DNA from 3 places in the uncultured Psychrobacillus sp. genome. Region 2 is predicted to be linked to each of the others. Evidence: riboswitches for the same ligand, from Rfam matches in the RefSeq annotation. Region 2 holds a riboswitch; each other region holds the start of a gene.
What was found. Region 2 has a riboswitch for cobalamin ahead of Q0371_RS00320 (hypothetical protein). Riboswitches for the same ligand answer to the same signal wherever they lie in the genome.

Region 1 (4,948 bases), on a different contig from region 2:
ATCAATCGTTTCTTTGAATGCACCCTCTTCAAAAACAATATTTAACGGTAAGACATGTATATTATGTTTTTCAATAAATGATTGTTCCAATAAAGCGGCAGTATCAGTGATCCAAGCAACTTTTTTATTCACAGTTGATAATCTCCTTAATAAAAATAATTTGTTAGCGATAATGTAACGCAGATGAATCCATATCAATAGTGTTACTTGTCATGTTTTGTCGAAATTTCGGGAACTGGAACATATTTTGAACATATTTAGAGGAGGTGAAAGGTTGAAGTATTTATTACCGTATTCTCTACATAATTTAATGCAAGTATATCTACAGCAATTAAATACACATTTGCCTATGAATTTAATAGAAGGAGTTTATCTGTATGGCTCCGTTGCTTTAGACGCTTTTGATGAGAAAAAGAGTGATATAGACTTTATCGTTTTATTAAATCGACAGGTAAATGAGAAAGAGATAGAAATGATAAAGGATCTTCATTTTCAATTGTCTAAAGAGGAATTAGGTTCTCGGATGGACGGTATGTATATCCAAGCAACTGACCTTAGTAAGGGGAACGAAGCTATGCAACCTTATCCTTTTTGTACAGATGGCGTTGTTAGAGTTGGGCATTGGGACATTAATCATGTGACTTGGTGGTTGTTAAAGGAGCATGGAATTACATTGCAGGGAACAGATATTCAAGAGTTAAAGATTTCTACTGAATGGGAGGACGTCTTAGGGACGTTAAAATACAATATTAATCAATATTGGTATGAGAAAACAAAAGAAATACCAGATTCAGTGACTGACGAGGTGGTGGAGTTTGTTACAGCTACTATTTGCAGAATTCTTTATTCACTCGAATATCAGCAGATCATTTCAAAAAGAGAAGCACTGAGAAAAGGATTAAGTATGCTGCCAAATGTTTGGCATCCTTTAATACAAGAAGGGATGAGAATTCGTACATTAGAGCAATCTCCTTCGCTATTTGCAACAGAAAGCTCACGTGCAGAAGCTTGTCGAGATTTAATATTGTACGCACATGAACTTTGTAATGCACGCTATTTTCAGGAGGTATAGAAATGGAAATTAGAAGATTAATAGGTGATGATGCAGAGGCATATTGGCAGCTAAGGCTTGAGGCACTGCAAAATAACCCCGAAGCATTTGGTACTAGTTATGAAGAAGCTATTCAAAGAGAAAATCCAATTGAACGAGTAAGAAGCAATTTTCAAGTAAATGGGAATTATACGTTCGGTGCATTTGAGGGAGATAAATTAATCGGTATGGTTACTCTTTTACAGGAGAGTGGCTCAAAAATGAAGCATAGAGCAAATATATTTGCGATGTATGTTAGTCCGCACGGGAGAAGAAAAGGTGCCGGTAAGTCCTTAATGGAGCAGGCGATTAAACAGGCAAGAGAAACTAATGAAATTGAAAAGATTAATCTCTCCGTAGTATCTAGTAATGAGTCTGCAAAAAATTTATACCTGCAGCTAGGATTTAAAGTATTTGGAACAGAAGAAATGGCTTTAAAGGAAAGAGATGTTTATTACGAGGAACATCATATGACCCTTATATTAAAATAAAGGAGAGATAGTATGGAGGAAAAGACAAGTAAACAAAAGGATAATACCAAGCTGCCTATGATACAAACACCAATACGTTCTATTTTTGAAAAGTTTTCTAGAGAAAAGGATGCTTCTTTAATATACGGGGAACCAATCATTATGGACAATAAACGGATTCTGCCAGTAGCCAAAGTGAACTACTTCGTAGGTGGAGGAGGAGGCGGTGGATTTACAGACGAGCAAAATGCTAGTGGTCAAGGAGAAGGAGCAGGTGGTGTATTTTCGATTAAACCAGTTGGAGTTTATGAAATCACCGAGGAAAATGTAAAATTCAAGCCTATACTTCCGATTAATCAATTACTTACTGTGTTCTCCATTATCACCTTAGGTCTTGCCTTCCTATTAAAGAAAAGTCGAAAATAAGTTCTTTAAATAGCTTAATAGAAAAACGCTACCTTTTAAATTTAGTGGGTAGCGTTTTTTCTATTCTTTAACCATTGAACAAGCGTTAGCAATAGCATGGCAAAAATTGCGCCACTTGTATCTAATAGAACATCCTGAAAGAGTGCAGATCGTCCACTCGTAAAGGATTGATGAAATTCATCTGCTGCCCCTAAAAGAAAGGTAATCAGTATTGCCAACAGCTTTCGATTTCTTATTTTCGGTAAAGCAATATAAATAGCAAAGCAAATTAATCCAAAATAAAAAAAGTGTGTTCCTTTTCTAATGATAAATTCAACAAATGCATAATAACCACGTTCCTCGACAGAGACATAAAATCCCCAATAAGGAATATGAAATAAAGACAAAAAGGACTCCAATGGCTTATTCGGAAGCCAGTTTTTAAGCACAGCCTCTAAAGATTGCTGCTCGGAAGTTTGACCCGAAGCAATAAATACAAAGAGAATTAAAAGTAATAGTGGGATATATTTTTTCATATAAAAACAGTAGCATAAACTGAACAAGAAACAAACTAATTACAAGTTTTAACACTAGATAACCATTTCTATCCCAAAATGATACGCTATGGTACACTTACGATAAGTGAATAATTTATTGCAGGGAAAAGGTGCTGACTTGTCAGCTTAATTGGGAATTCGGTGAAAAACCGAAGCTGTTTCCGCAACTGTAAATGCAGATGAAATAAGAAAAATACCACTGTTGACCAAACGTCGATGGGAAGGTTCTTAGAGTAAAATGATGCATGAGCCAGGAGACCAGCCTTTTCTTGAACGTATAAATACTCTTCGGAAGTTAAGGGGTTGTACGGCACGTGTCTATTTTTTCGATTGAATTTATAAAACGATAAATAGTATTGCGCCGCCCTTTTTGGGGTGGCGTTTTTTGTGCTGTAAGAGATCGAGTATTGTATTGCATATGTTCACATTTACTAGGGAGGGAGGGGAAAAGGTGAAAAAGGACATGCGTTATATTTGTTATCCGTTTATGAGAGAGAAGCCTTCTACAGTAGACTTTGAGATTCGAACGGACTCACTGACGACACGTATCGGCTTGGCTGCTTCTTTAACAAAAGATATTCCAAGAGTATATGAGGACCTCATGTATTTGGCCCCGATGGCATACCACTTAAATGGGTCTGTCAGAGGGAAGCTCGCGATCCATGGAGAAGATTTACAGATCCTCAGCGATATGTACGATTCCTACGTAAGCAAAGTAGAAGGAAGAGTAGATATATTCGTACTTCCACAAGGTTCAACGGCTGCTTGTGAGTTGCACGTATGTCGAAGTGAAGCAAAAAAGTCGGTCAGAGCTTTACATAAAGTCTCTTTAGAAAGAGAAGTACCTGAGATTTTATTTGACTACACGCAGCTATTAGCAAATGTATTGTTTGCAATGGCGGTATATGTAAACAAGTATCATGGAGTTGACGAGATTCAATTTGTCAGTAAATCATATCCCATGAGAAAAAAGAAAGAATTGGGGGATTAACATATGAATAAACAATTAAGAAATTGGTTAGCGGTACTAATACTTTCTATCTTACTTGTAGGCTGCCAAGAGGCTGAAAAGAATACAGCTGTTGAAACAGATTCTGTACAAGAAGTAAAGGAATACACTGTAACGGACGATATGGGGAACGAAATTACATTTGAAGAAGTTCCCGACACGGTTGTGTCTCTACAACCAAGCAACACAGAAATTCTATTTGCCCTTGGCGTGGGAGATAAAATAGTAGGAGCTACAGAGTATGATACCTATCCAGAAAAAGCATTGGAAATTGAAAGAATTTCCGATTCTATGAGCTTTAATGCAGAACGTATTTTAGAGATAAACCCAGATGTTGTGATTGCGTATACAACCGGTTCTGAGGAAGAGCTTAAAGTGTTGGAAGATGCGGGTTTAGATGTTTTTGTCATTCAATCGGCACTGTCATTTGAAGACGTCTATGGTGATATTGAACAGTTGGCCGCAGTAATGGGAGTTGAGGATAAAGGAACAAACCTTGTTAACTCTATTAAAACTACTATTCAAAGTGTTGAGGACAAAGTATCGGGTGTAACTAATCAGAAACAAGTTTATTTTGAGATAAGCCCCTCTCCTGAAATTTTTACAACTGGTAAAAATACGTTTCAACAAGAAGTTTTGAATAATGCTTCTGTTGTGAATATTTTTGGAGACCAAGAGGGGTGGATTAAATTATCTGAGGAAGATGTCATTAAGAAAAATCCTCCGATTATCTTAACTACTGTAAATTATGTAGAAGATCCAATTGGTGAGATTAAGGCTCGTCCAGGCTGGAACCAGCTAGAGGCTGTACAAAACAACGCCATCTTCCAATTAGATTCGGACATAATGTCTCGCCCTGGTCCACGAATTGGTGAAGCTGTGGAACTAGTAGCCAAAACCGTTTATCCAGAAATATTTAAATAAAGTAAAGGATGGTCTCGTTTTGAGGAGACCATCTTCTTTTATTTTAAAACAGGTACCTTGCAATGGATAATAGTGTTATGGTATAGTACTATTTAATGAATAGTACCGAGGGGGAGTTAGAAGTGACAGCAAACGTTTATATTGAGATATTAGAAAAACAGCTATATATTTTAAATGCTAAGGAGCGCCAAGCGGTAGTTCGAGATTTCCAAAAATATTTTTGTGACTTGTTAAGAGAGGGAAAATCCGAGCAAGCAATAATAGAATCATTAGGAGCACCATCGTATATAGCAACGGAACTACTTAAGGCTTACTCCGAAGAGGAAATGATCGTAACAGAAGTGGCATATGAAAGTGCATATATATAAAATGCTCCAAAGGCTAGTTACCCTTTGTAGCATGACTTCATTGACAAGTGGTAACTGGTTCATTTTTTATGTACGAGAATCCAAATTTTCAAATAACAGGTTTGAATCTGATAAATCCACGTTTG
Region 2 (4,948 bases):
GGGTACATTACCTTCCGACTAACTTGTATTATTACATAGCAAATAAACAAACCAATAATATAGTTCGAAAATGCAAAGCCTATTAATGCTACTACTATACTGGAGCAACCAATAAAAAGAGCGATATATATTCGGTGCAATTCTTGATAAATCGTACTTTTATTTAAAAAGTGAAGCAGCACAAATGACAGCAGTACGACCACTAATTGAATTCCTCCAGTTAATAGCACCAGTCGTTCAATGGGCAAGGCAGTTATTTTAGCCATTTCTAATAGATGAGGAAGCCACAGACGATCAAAACCTTCACTATAAAAACCTATAAACAGAGCGATTAGAAATAGCATACGAAGTATAAAGCTAGTTCTGGAGAAAAGAATGATTTTATCCAAGTTCTCTTTCATTGTCTCCCATGCACCAATTCTTTCGCTTCTTTTCAAAGGTTTAAAATGATTCTCTTGCATAAATATTATTAGTAAAACAGACAACCCAATCATACATAATCCTCCTATTATAATCGGTAGATGGATTAGGTAGGAGCCGATTAATACGCTTAACGGAATGGCAACCAATTGGCCTAGGTTTCCAGCCTTAGCTCCTCTCATATATGCAGATGATGCCTTTTCTTCTCCTATTTCATCAGCTATCCATGCTTGCAATGACCCGCTAGTAAAGGTATACCCTATCCCCCATGCCACTTGAGCCAATAAAACCGTAATAAAAAAAGGAAACAATCCTTCTAATAAAAAACCAACTCCTATTAGAAAGTAACCAATGATAACGGATAGCTTCCGGCTCTTTAAGTCAGACACGATACCAGTTGGAATCTCAAAGAGAAATACGGTTATCTCCAACACAGTTCCCACTAAAACAAGTTGCAACGGATCCAGCTTAACAACACTTACTTGATACAACAAACTGACTGTAAATATAAAAGTAAAAAATAATTGCGATAGAAAGCAAATATAAATATACAGCCGATATGGATTCTTCAAACTACTCATTTACCTCACCTCTCCACTTGATTATAAAAAGAGAAGCAGTCCACGACTTATCCAAATTTGCTATATTGACTAACTTTTTTTATGTTATAGTGAAAGAACAATTAAATAATGTGTAGATTTAGGTGTTCTTTTAATTGCAAAAGAACTTAAAAGGGAAGTTCGGTGGAAGACCGACGCTGTCCCGCAACTGTAAATGTGAGCAATACTTTATAAACCACTGTATGTATAAATACTACGGGAAGGAAGGTAACGCGATGACCATGAGCCAGGAGACCTGCCTATTTCAAGTACACACCACGACCCTACGAGGATAGGAGGTGTTAAGTGCAGCTATGACCAAGCAAAGCTTGAAAATACTGTCGTACGAAAAAACATACTAAAATCACTGGAGTGAACATACTCCTTATTTAATCGTGGTTTTTATTTGTTTCCTAGCGTACTGACTATTAAATCATACTAACTAAGCATCCTCTTTTATAAAAAAGAGGATGCTTTTTATGTTAAAAACGAAAGGATTTTGGAAATGAGAAAAGAGATTTTTATGGAGCAATTTAAGCAAGTATTAATGACAAACCAGGTTGCAAGTACCTCGATATCTCTACAGTCTACCTTTGAGGAAATGAAAAAAGAAATTGAGCTTAACTCAGTATGGAGTATAGAAGAAAGAAATCTTTTTCTTCACCACTTAAATGTTGCACACCGTCAGATTAAACAAGAGATTGCTGGAATAAAGCAGGAATAAATAAAATACATATGTCAGTCAATTTCATAAATAGAGCTTTACCGATTAACACGAACATTTTATCCGTATGGATTGTAGCGACAGACGGCGACTCCTACGGAATAAGTGAGACAGATAGACATCACAACCACGCGGAAAGCGTCCGTCAGAGCGGAAGTCAATTATGCTTCTACACATATAAAAGCATATATAAATCATTGTTTTCTACTATTTGTTCGTGTTTTGCTTTTTAAAATAGAATTATGAAATTGACTCTTAAAATAATTAAAAAAGCGAACCAATGACGTTAGTCATTTGGTTCGCTAATTCCTATAGATCTTGATAATCCCTTTGATATTTACCGCCATCTTTAACCTCTGAATGATACAAAGCCTTCAGAGCAAAGCTTTTTTCTAAATCATGCTCCTTCATTACTTCCTTTAATCTTTTAGCTAAATCAGGACTGAACTTAACAAGCTCTTCCATTTTAGATTTTGAATATTGCATTACATTACCTCCCCACTATCATTGTTTATACAGTATAGCACTTTGTATTAAAGACAGACGAAAATTTCAGTTTAGGCTAATTAAAATTGGCTCACTCCAACTCCTAAAATAGACAATCACATTTTTTCCATTTTTGCATAAATTAATTTGACAATTCAAATAATATTAGTTAACCTATTGAACAAATGTTTCCTTAAGGAAAATAATTATCTTTTAAGAAATTTATATTTTTTTATTCTAAAAGTTTCCCGCAGGAAATAATTTATAACAAAGGAAAAGGAGTGTAGTACATGAAAAAAATATTTTTATTATTTTTTGCTATGGTTTTATTGGCTGGATGTAATGACAAAAACAATGGAAAGGCGGAAGCTGATAAGCCACTAGTAGTTACAACTACAGGTCAGGTTGCTGATGCCGTAAAGAGGATTGCCGGGGATATGGTAGAAGTTAAATCCTTGATGGGACCAGGAGTAGACCCGCATCTTTACAAGGCCACTCAAGGTGATTTACAAGTATTAGAGGACGCGGATATCATTTTTTACAATGGGCTAGAGCTTGAAGGAAAAATGAGTGATATTTTTGAGAAGATGAAAAAAGAGAAATCGGTAGTTGCCATTGGAGAAGTAGTTCCAAAGGAAAGAATTTTAAATGACGAAGCTCATCCTGAACTATTTGATCCCCATATTTGGTTTGATATTGATGTGTGGAAGATTGCAACTCAGGAAATCACCAAAACACTTACAAAAGAATTCTCTACTAACGAAGAGCAATTTAAGGAAAATGAAATTAAGTTTTTTCAAGAACTAGATGAGCTAAATGAATGGTCGAAAGAACGTATTAGTGAAATACCAAAGGAGCAGCGAGTGCTTGTTACTGCCCATGATGCATTTAACTACTTTGGTGAAAGTAATGGAATGGAAGTCAGAGGTTTACAAGGTCTTAGCACAGATGCCGAGTATGGATTAAAGGATATACAGAACGTCGTAAACTTCTTAGTAGAGCAAAATATTAAAGCAGTATTTATTGAATCCAGCGTTTCTGATAAAGCCATGAATGCTGTCATTGAAGGTGCAAAGGAAAAAGGACACACGATACAAATTGGAGGAGAGCTTTACTCGGATGCCATGGGTGCTGAAGGAACAGAGGAAGGAACTTATATAGGAATGTATAAGCATAATGTCAACACAATAGTTGATTCACTTAAATAGGAGGTAGCAAAATGAACGCATTACAGGTAAAGGATTTATCTGTAGCTTATGAGGAAAAGATAGTTTTAAGCGAAATTAACCTAACTATTCCCAAGGGACAGATTACTGGGATTATTGGACCAAACGGAGCTGGTAAATCTACACTGATCAAAGCAGTGTTAAATCAGCTACCCAATAAAACAGGTACCGTTTCTATATTAGAGCAACCACTTAATCCAAAAGATCTCCTTGTAGGGTATGTCCCTCAAAGAAATGCAGTAGATTGGGACTTCCCAACTAATGCTTTAGACGTTGTCTTAATGGGAAGATACGGTCATATTGGATCTATTAAAAGACCATCTGCTAAGGATAAGGAAATAGCTTTAAGCTGCTTAAATAATGTGGGAATGGAAGCTTTCGCAGATCGTTCCATCGGTCAACTATCTGGCGGACAACAACAGCGTGTCTTCCTGGCTAGGGCTCTCGCACAAGAAGCAGAGGTTTACTTTATGGATGAACCATTTGTGGGAGTAGATGCAGCCACAGAGCGAACTATTATTTCCATTTTAAAAAAGTTAAAATCTCAAGGAAAATCAGTCTTTGTAGTTCATCACGACCTCCAGACAGCAGCTGATTATTTTGATTGGATTGTTTTACTAAATCAAACAATTATAGCCTCAGGTCCTACCGTTCTTACGTTTACACCAGATAATCTGCAGGAAGCATATGGTGGTAAATTATTCTTCATGGACCAAGCAAGCTCGGGTAAAACTGCTGAAGAGGTGAAAAACTAATGTTGACAGGTAACCTTCTTTGGGTACTCGCAGGAGCTATTCTTTTAGGGATAGCAGCAGGTTTAAATGGAACGTTTGCCTTTCTCCAAAAGCAAAGCTTGGTCGGAGATGCTGCAGCGCATGCAGCACTCCCTGGCATTGCGCTTGCCTATCTTATTTTTGAAAAAAAAGATTTGCCTATTCTCATGTTAGGTGCTGCTATTACAGCTGCCCTTTCTGTCTATCTAATTCAATGGATCGTCAATCATTCTAAGCTAAAAGCTGATGCTGCAATTGGGTTAATACTCTCTGTATTTTTTGGAGTTGGTATAGTTTTAATAACTATTGTTAACCAAAGTGGTACTGGAAACCAAAGTGGGTTAAATGACTTTATCTTTGGAAAGGCTGCAACAATGGCTAAAAGTGACCTCATTTGGTTATCTAGCAGCGCTATATTAATCATCCTAATGTGCTTGCTTTTCTTTAAGGAATGGAAGCTCATGATTTTTGATCCTATTTTTGCAAAGGGTATTGGCTTACCAGTGGAGCGTCTGCGCATTCTATTGACGGCTTTAACAGTTCTGACAATCGTAACTGGTATTCAGGCAGTAGGAGTTATTTTAATGGCAGCCATGCTAATCATACCTGCAGCTGCTGCAAGATTTTGGTCTAGCCATCTAGGAATAATTTTGGTAACTAGTGCTTTTTTTGGAGCACTGTCTGGAGCATTAGGCACTATGATAAGCTCTCTTCGCACTG
Region 3 (4,948 bases), on a different contig from region 2:
AGCAATTAGGACGCTATCTGTCGAGGTACCGGTCGCAAGTGTACCAGTTCTTGAATCCATCACTTGTTCATGAGCCATCGCTTTCGTTTTAGCCTCCGTTGCAGTGATAACAGATTGAATAAATGCCTCCTCTGCTAGCTCACCATTAATAACAATCCATGTATTGATCGTACCTACAGCAGGAAACATTTCAACCTCATGCGCTCTAGAGACATCCACTGCATTTCCAACCCCCGCAGTTACCATTACGACTAGATTACCAAGAGGTGTTTTGTACTCTTTTATGATAGCGTCCGTAGTTTTGACCGCTGTCATCATACCTACCGTATCTGCCTCTGATAATCCTTCGGCAGCAAGGTATTCTATCATTTCCTCCTGAACGTTATCACAATGGTAGCTCGCATCCACTCTTCGATTGACAAAGTTTCTATACCAGCCACTTCCTGCATTAATGACTGCAGATGACCACGTCTTTAATTGATTTTCTGCTCGGAAGAGAACATAATCATCCGTTACTTGAAAATTGGACACTGTAATTGGTTTATCGTCTTGTTTTTCCTTTACGTCTGGCAAAATGGTTATTTGTGGTTTAGGACGTTCTGGATGAGGACTAGTGCTAACTCTGGCTTCATAAACCGTTTCCACTAAACTCTTTTTTACTACCTCATGCGGTTCTCCAATTACTTTAATCCTCCCTTGGTCCATCAATAAAAGCCTGTCACAGTAAAGCGATGCAAGGTTAATATCATGAAAAATGCTTATAACCGTAATACCATTCTCAATTGCTTGTGTCTTAATCGTATCTAGAAGTTGTTTTTGATGAGCAATATCCAAGTGATTGGTCGGCTCATCTAACAGCAATATGGGAGCTTGCTGAGCCAATGCCTGTGCTACAAACACCCGCTGCTGTTCTCCTCCTGATAGAAGCTCTAGTAAATGCTTTTCATATTTGTCGATAGCAGTCAGCCTCATTGCTTCCTGTGTCGCTACCTCGTCCTCTTGCGACCATGTTGAAAACCAGCCCGACTGGTGAGGGTAACGACCGAGTGAAACCGTATCTCGAACGGTATGTGAAAAAGCTTGATTGTGCAGCTGCGGCAAAACGGCCAGCCTTTTCGCAAGCTCCTTTGAGGAATAGGATTTTAGTTGCTTACCTTCAATCAATACTTCTCCTGATGCAGGGGTAAGTATGCCACTCATCAATTTTAAAAGGGTAGATTTCCCGCTGCCGTTTGGACCTAATATTCCTAGCATCTCTCCTTTAGATACCTGGAAGGATACGTCATGCACGACTAGTTTTTGATTGTAACCACCAGAAATGTTTTTGATCTCTAGCATGCTAAGCAGCTCCTTTTTTACGTTGTCGGAAGAAGATAAATGCAAATACTGGTGCACCTATAAAGGCAGTGATGACACCTATTGGTAGCTCTGTTGGAGATATAATGGTACGTGACACCAAGTCACAAATGATTAATAACGAAGCTCCGTTTATGAAGCTTAAAGGAAGAACATGCCGGTTATCGGAGCCAAACAGCAGCCTCGTCATATGAGGAACAACCAACCCCACGAATCCAATGGTTCCCGATACAGCTACAGCGGTCCCGGTAAGCATAGACCCTCCTATTAGAATCATCATTTTACGTTTCTTCACTTCCACACCTAAATGCTGTGCCCGTTCTTCTCCAAACAGCATTGCATTTAGCTCCCTACGGTTCAACCATAATAAAAGTGAACCAATTATCATAAACGGCAATGCCATTTGAACATAGCTCCAGCCACGCATAGAGACACTTCCAAGTAACCAACCGATAATTTGTCTCAGCTCTTCCCCTGTTAAGGCAATCATTAAGGAAATGACTGAGCCGAGAAACGAGCTAAAGATAATGCCTGTTAAAATAATCGTTTCCATCTTCATCGCTCGATCAACTAGCTTCGCAAAGGAAATGACGATCAGCATAGTGATTAACGCCCCTGCCATACTGAAAACAGGCAAGGTGAACATTCCTAAAAAAGGTACTGATATTCCAAAAAAGAGTGTAGCCACTGCACCAACCGATGCTCCGGACGACACTCCCAATGTATAAGGATCGGCTAGCGGATTTTTAAGCAGACTTTGAAAAGCTGCTCCCGCTATTGCCAGGGATGCTCCGACTAATCCTGCGAGTATAACTCGCGGCATGCGAATCTTCCAGACGATATTTGTTGCAATCGCATCTGTACCCGTATCCCATAAAGTACTGATCGGTACCTTTACAGATCCGACCGACACACCTAGCCAAATGGCTACGATTAACGTAGCCAGTGACAAGGTATAACCGATCATTGATTTACTCACTAAATGCCTCCGGATAAATAGCCTTAGCCACTTCCTCTAGGCCTTCTACTAAACGTGGACCTGGACGACTCGTTGCATCCTCATCCACTTGTACCACCTCATCGTTTTGAATGGCAGTCACTGTGTCAAAGCCATCACGCTGCTTCACCTTTTCTACAATTCCTTCCACGTAGTCATAGGTGATTAACATTACATCTGGGTTACGGCTTACTATTTCCTCTGGGTTAACTTGAAACCAGCCATCTTGATCAGCCATAATGTTTTCTGCATTGACCATCGTTAAAATTTCTTGCATAAATGTCCCATTACCAGGAGTATAGATTTCTGGTACATCGGAAGTTTCTACGAATACTGTTTTCTTTGTCTCTACTTTTGCAACTTTTTCTTGAATTTCGTCAACCTTTGCCTTCATATCCTCTATAACGGCTTGTGCTTCCTCATATTTCCCCGTTGCTCGGCCAATTTGTTCAATAGTTGTATAGGTTAAGTTAAAATCCTTTGCATCCTGTACCACAAATACCTTTACACCAGCATCTCGAAGCTGCTGTAATCCTGCCTCTGCCATTGAAACAATGGATTCATGAGCGAATACAATATCCGGACTTAAAGAGATAATTTTTTCAATGTTAAATTCCATCCCGCCAATTTTTTCTTTATCTAACGCTTCCTTTGGATAGCTTTCGTAATCATTAACACCGATAATTTCCTCATTTAGTCCCAAAGCAAATAGAATCTCCGTGTTACTTGGAATCATGGATACGATTGATTTCGGAGCTTCCTCTAGCGTAATTTCTTGTCCTACTGCATCCGTCAGTGTAAGTGGGAATGCCGTTTCTGAGTTACCAATTTCCTGGCTACTTTCTTTTTCTGTTGGAAGTGTCTCTTGCTCATTACAACCACCTAAAATCAGCAAGGTCATTCCAATAATTAACCACAGTTTCTTCATCCTTTATTCCTCCTAAATATAGACAACAAAAAATCCCCCATCCTAGGATGAGAGATAGATAGGTATAAATCAGCCACGAAAAACCGAAAGCGGACCTACACCAGACCTATCCGCGTAGGTAATGGGTGTGTACGTAAAGGCAGGTTTTCTGGCTTATGATGCATATGCATCACTTACAGTGGCGGGACCGCGCTGGACTTTAACCAGCTTCCCTTTTAACTCTAGTAACCGATAACTAGAGCACCTTTAAGCAAATGTTATTCTATTGTTTCTTGCATTTATTATACCTTATATTTAGATGTTGTCGAGTTGAAGTCGGTATTTGAAAAAGCATACATTTTATACATTTCAACAATACGAACGATTAATAAAGAATATTGAAGTTTATATGCTTTTAAATGTGGAAAGTAGAATTGATTTCCGCTCTGGCGGACGCTTTCCGCGAGGGGAGCGATAAGCCCTCACCCATCGCTTACGCGCGTGGTTGTGATGTCTTATTTGTCTCCCTCCTCCCGCTGGAGTCGCCGCCTGCCGCTACAATCAATTATTAGAAAAGGTTCGTGGTTGATTGGTAAAGACTTTTTTATGATATATAAAACACGAACAACTTTAACCTTAAAAAAGCTTAATATAGTAGTTTTTCATCGCGATTTCTTGTTTTCATCATTTTTTTTATCAATCGTTTCTCTTACTTCTTTTAGTATTTTTTTCGTTGCTTTTGATTGTTCTCGTGCCGTTTCCAGGATATTTGGTTTATTTTCTTCTTTCCATCCAGTCAAAAAGAACACCCTCTCTTAGTTGTGTGCAACTGAAATTCGCTCCATCTTCTTAATATATCTAAAAACAAAGGGAATAATTGAATCAAAACATTTTGAGATAAATAATATAAAAAAACTTTTACTGAAATGAGCTTTAATCAATTACTACTTTTTTTACCTGCTATTAATAAAAATCACAGTACACAATCCACTCTTGTTTGTCTTGATTATAGAAAAAATAGAAGCTACCACTGTCTACTATGTTGAATTGTGCTTTCGCATCAGAGCTTATCTGAAAGACAAAGGGATATTCGTCACCATAGGAGACTCCGCTCTGGGTATAAGAGGGGTATCCACCGATCTTATGCATAGGATAGATATCCTCCACGATATCATCGTAATATTCGATGGCATCCTCTAATTCAATGCGTAAAATCTCGTCTACAATTTCTGGTGGTATATCCTCAGAGTCCCAGGCGGGAGCATCATTCTCAACTAGTTTCGGTTTTAATGGAAAAGGTTTCATCCTTGCAGATTGATCGTTTATTTTATGTAATTCGTTGAGGCTTGTATAGCAATTAATCATAAAAAAAGATGCTAAATTATCATTGTTTAAATGATTATATACACTAAAATCCATATAAATGGTGATTAGTTGAATATTTTTTAATTCCTCCGGTACGTAAGGGAGTTCGTTTAAAAAAATGGTGCATAAAGGCTCAAACTGTGAAGGGATATTTTCTTCTTTTCCCCACAAGACCTTTCCAATCCAGCTCTCTCCTAATTCTTCCGTTGGTCGATAACCACCCGTCTCAAAAATGGTAGCTTGCTTAAATAGTACTTCTTTTAATTGAGCAATGTTCATATAAATCCCCTCCTAAGCTAAGTAAGACTCCCAATCGTAATCTT

Region 1: another riboswitch for cobalamin. It lies ahead of Q0371_RS18860 (hypothetical protein); the one in region 2 lies ahead of Q0371_RS00320 (hypothetical protein).
Region 3: another riboswitch for cobalamin. It lies ahead of Q0371_RS03090 (ABC transporter substrate-binding protein); the one in region 2 lies ahead of Q0371_RS00320 (hypothetical protein).

Annotation. Positions count from the first base shown of each region.
Region 1 covers NZ_CALIED010000091.1:22,773-27,720, forward strand. The annotation lists gene Q0371_RS18835 (DegV family protein) at 1-132, opposite strand, end outside; gene Q0371_RS18840 (aminoglycoside adenylyltransferase domain-containing protein) at 275-1,072, shown strand; gene Q0371_RS18845 (GNAT family N-acetyltransferase) at 1,075-1,581, shown strand; gene Q0371_RS18850 (spore germination protein GerW family protein) at 1,594-1,986, shown strand; gene Q0371_RS18855 (VanZ family protein) at 2,028-2,501, opposite strand; cobalamin riboswitch at 2,614-2,804, shown strand; gene Q0371_RS18860 (hypothetical protein) at 2,974-3,513, shown strand; gene Q0371_RS18865 (helical backbone metal receptor) at 3,517-4,455, shown strand; gene Q0371_RS18870 (DUF1700 domain-containing protein) at 4,578-4,823, shown strand.
Region 2 covers NZ_CALIED010000005.1:8,910-13,857, reverse strand. The annotation lists gene Q0371_RS00325 (MFS transporter) at 1-1,001, opposite strand, end outside; cobalamin riboswitch at 1,105-1,298, shown strand; gene Q0371_RS00320 (hypothetical protein) at 1,525-1,743, shown strand; gene Q0371_RS00315 (hypothetical protein) at 2,053-2,229, opposite strand; gene Q0371_RS00310 (zinc ABC transporter substrate-binding protein) at 2,520-3,437, shown strand; gene Q0371_RS00305 (metal ABC transporter ATP-binding protein) at 3,449-4,210, shown strand; gene Q0371_RS00300 (metal ABC transporter permease) at 4,210-4,948, shown strand, end outside.
Region 3 covers NZ_CALIED010000015.1:36,062-41,009, reverse strand. The annotation lists gene Q0371_RS03100 (heme ABC transporter ATP-binding protein) at 1-1,338, opposite strand, end outside; gene Q0371_RS03095 (iron ABC transporter permease) at 1,340-2,335, opposite strand; gene Q0371_RS03090 (ABC transporter substrate-binding protein) at 2,328-3,281, opposite strand; cobalamin riboswitch at 3,402-3,544, opposite strand; gene Q0371_RS03085 (hypothetical protein) at 3,923-4,060, opposite strand; gene Q0371_RS03080 (DUF1963 domain-containing protein) at 4,224-4,904, opposite strand; gene Q0371_RS03075 (DUF2185 domain-containing protein) at 4,917-4,948, opposite strand, start outside.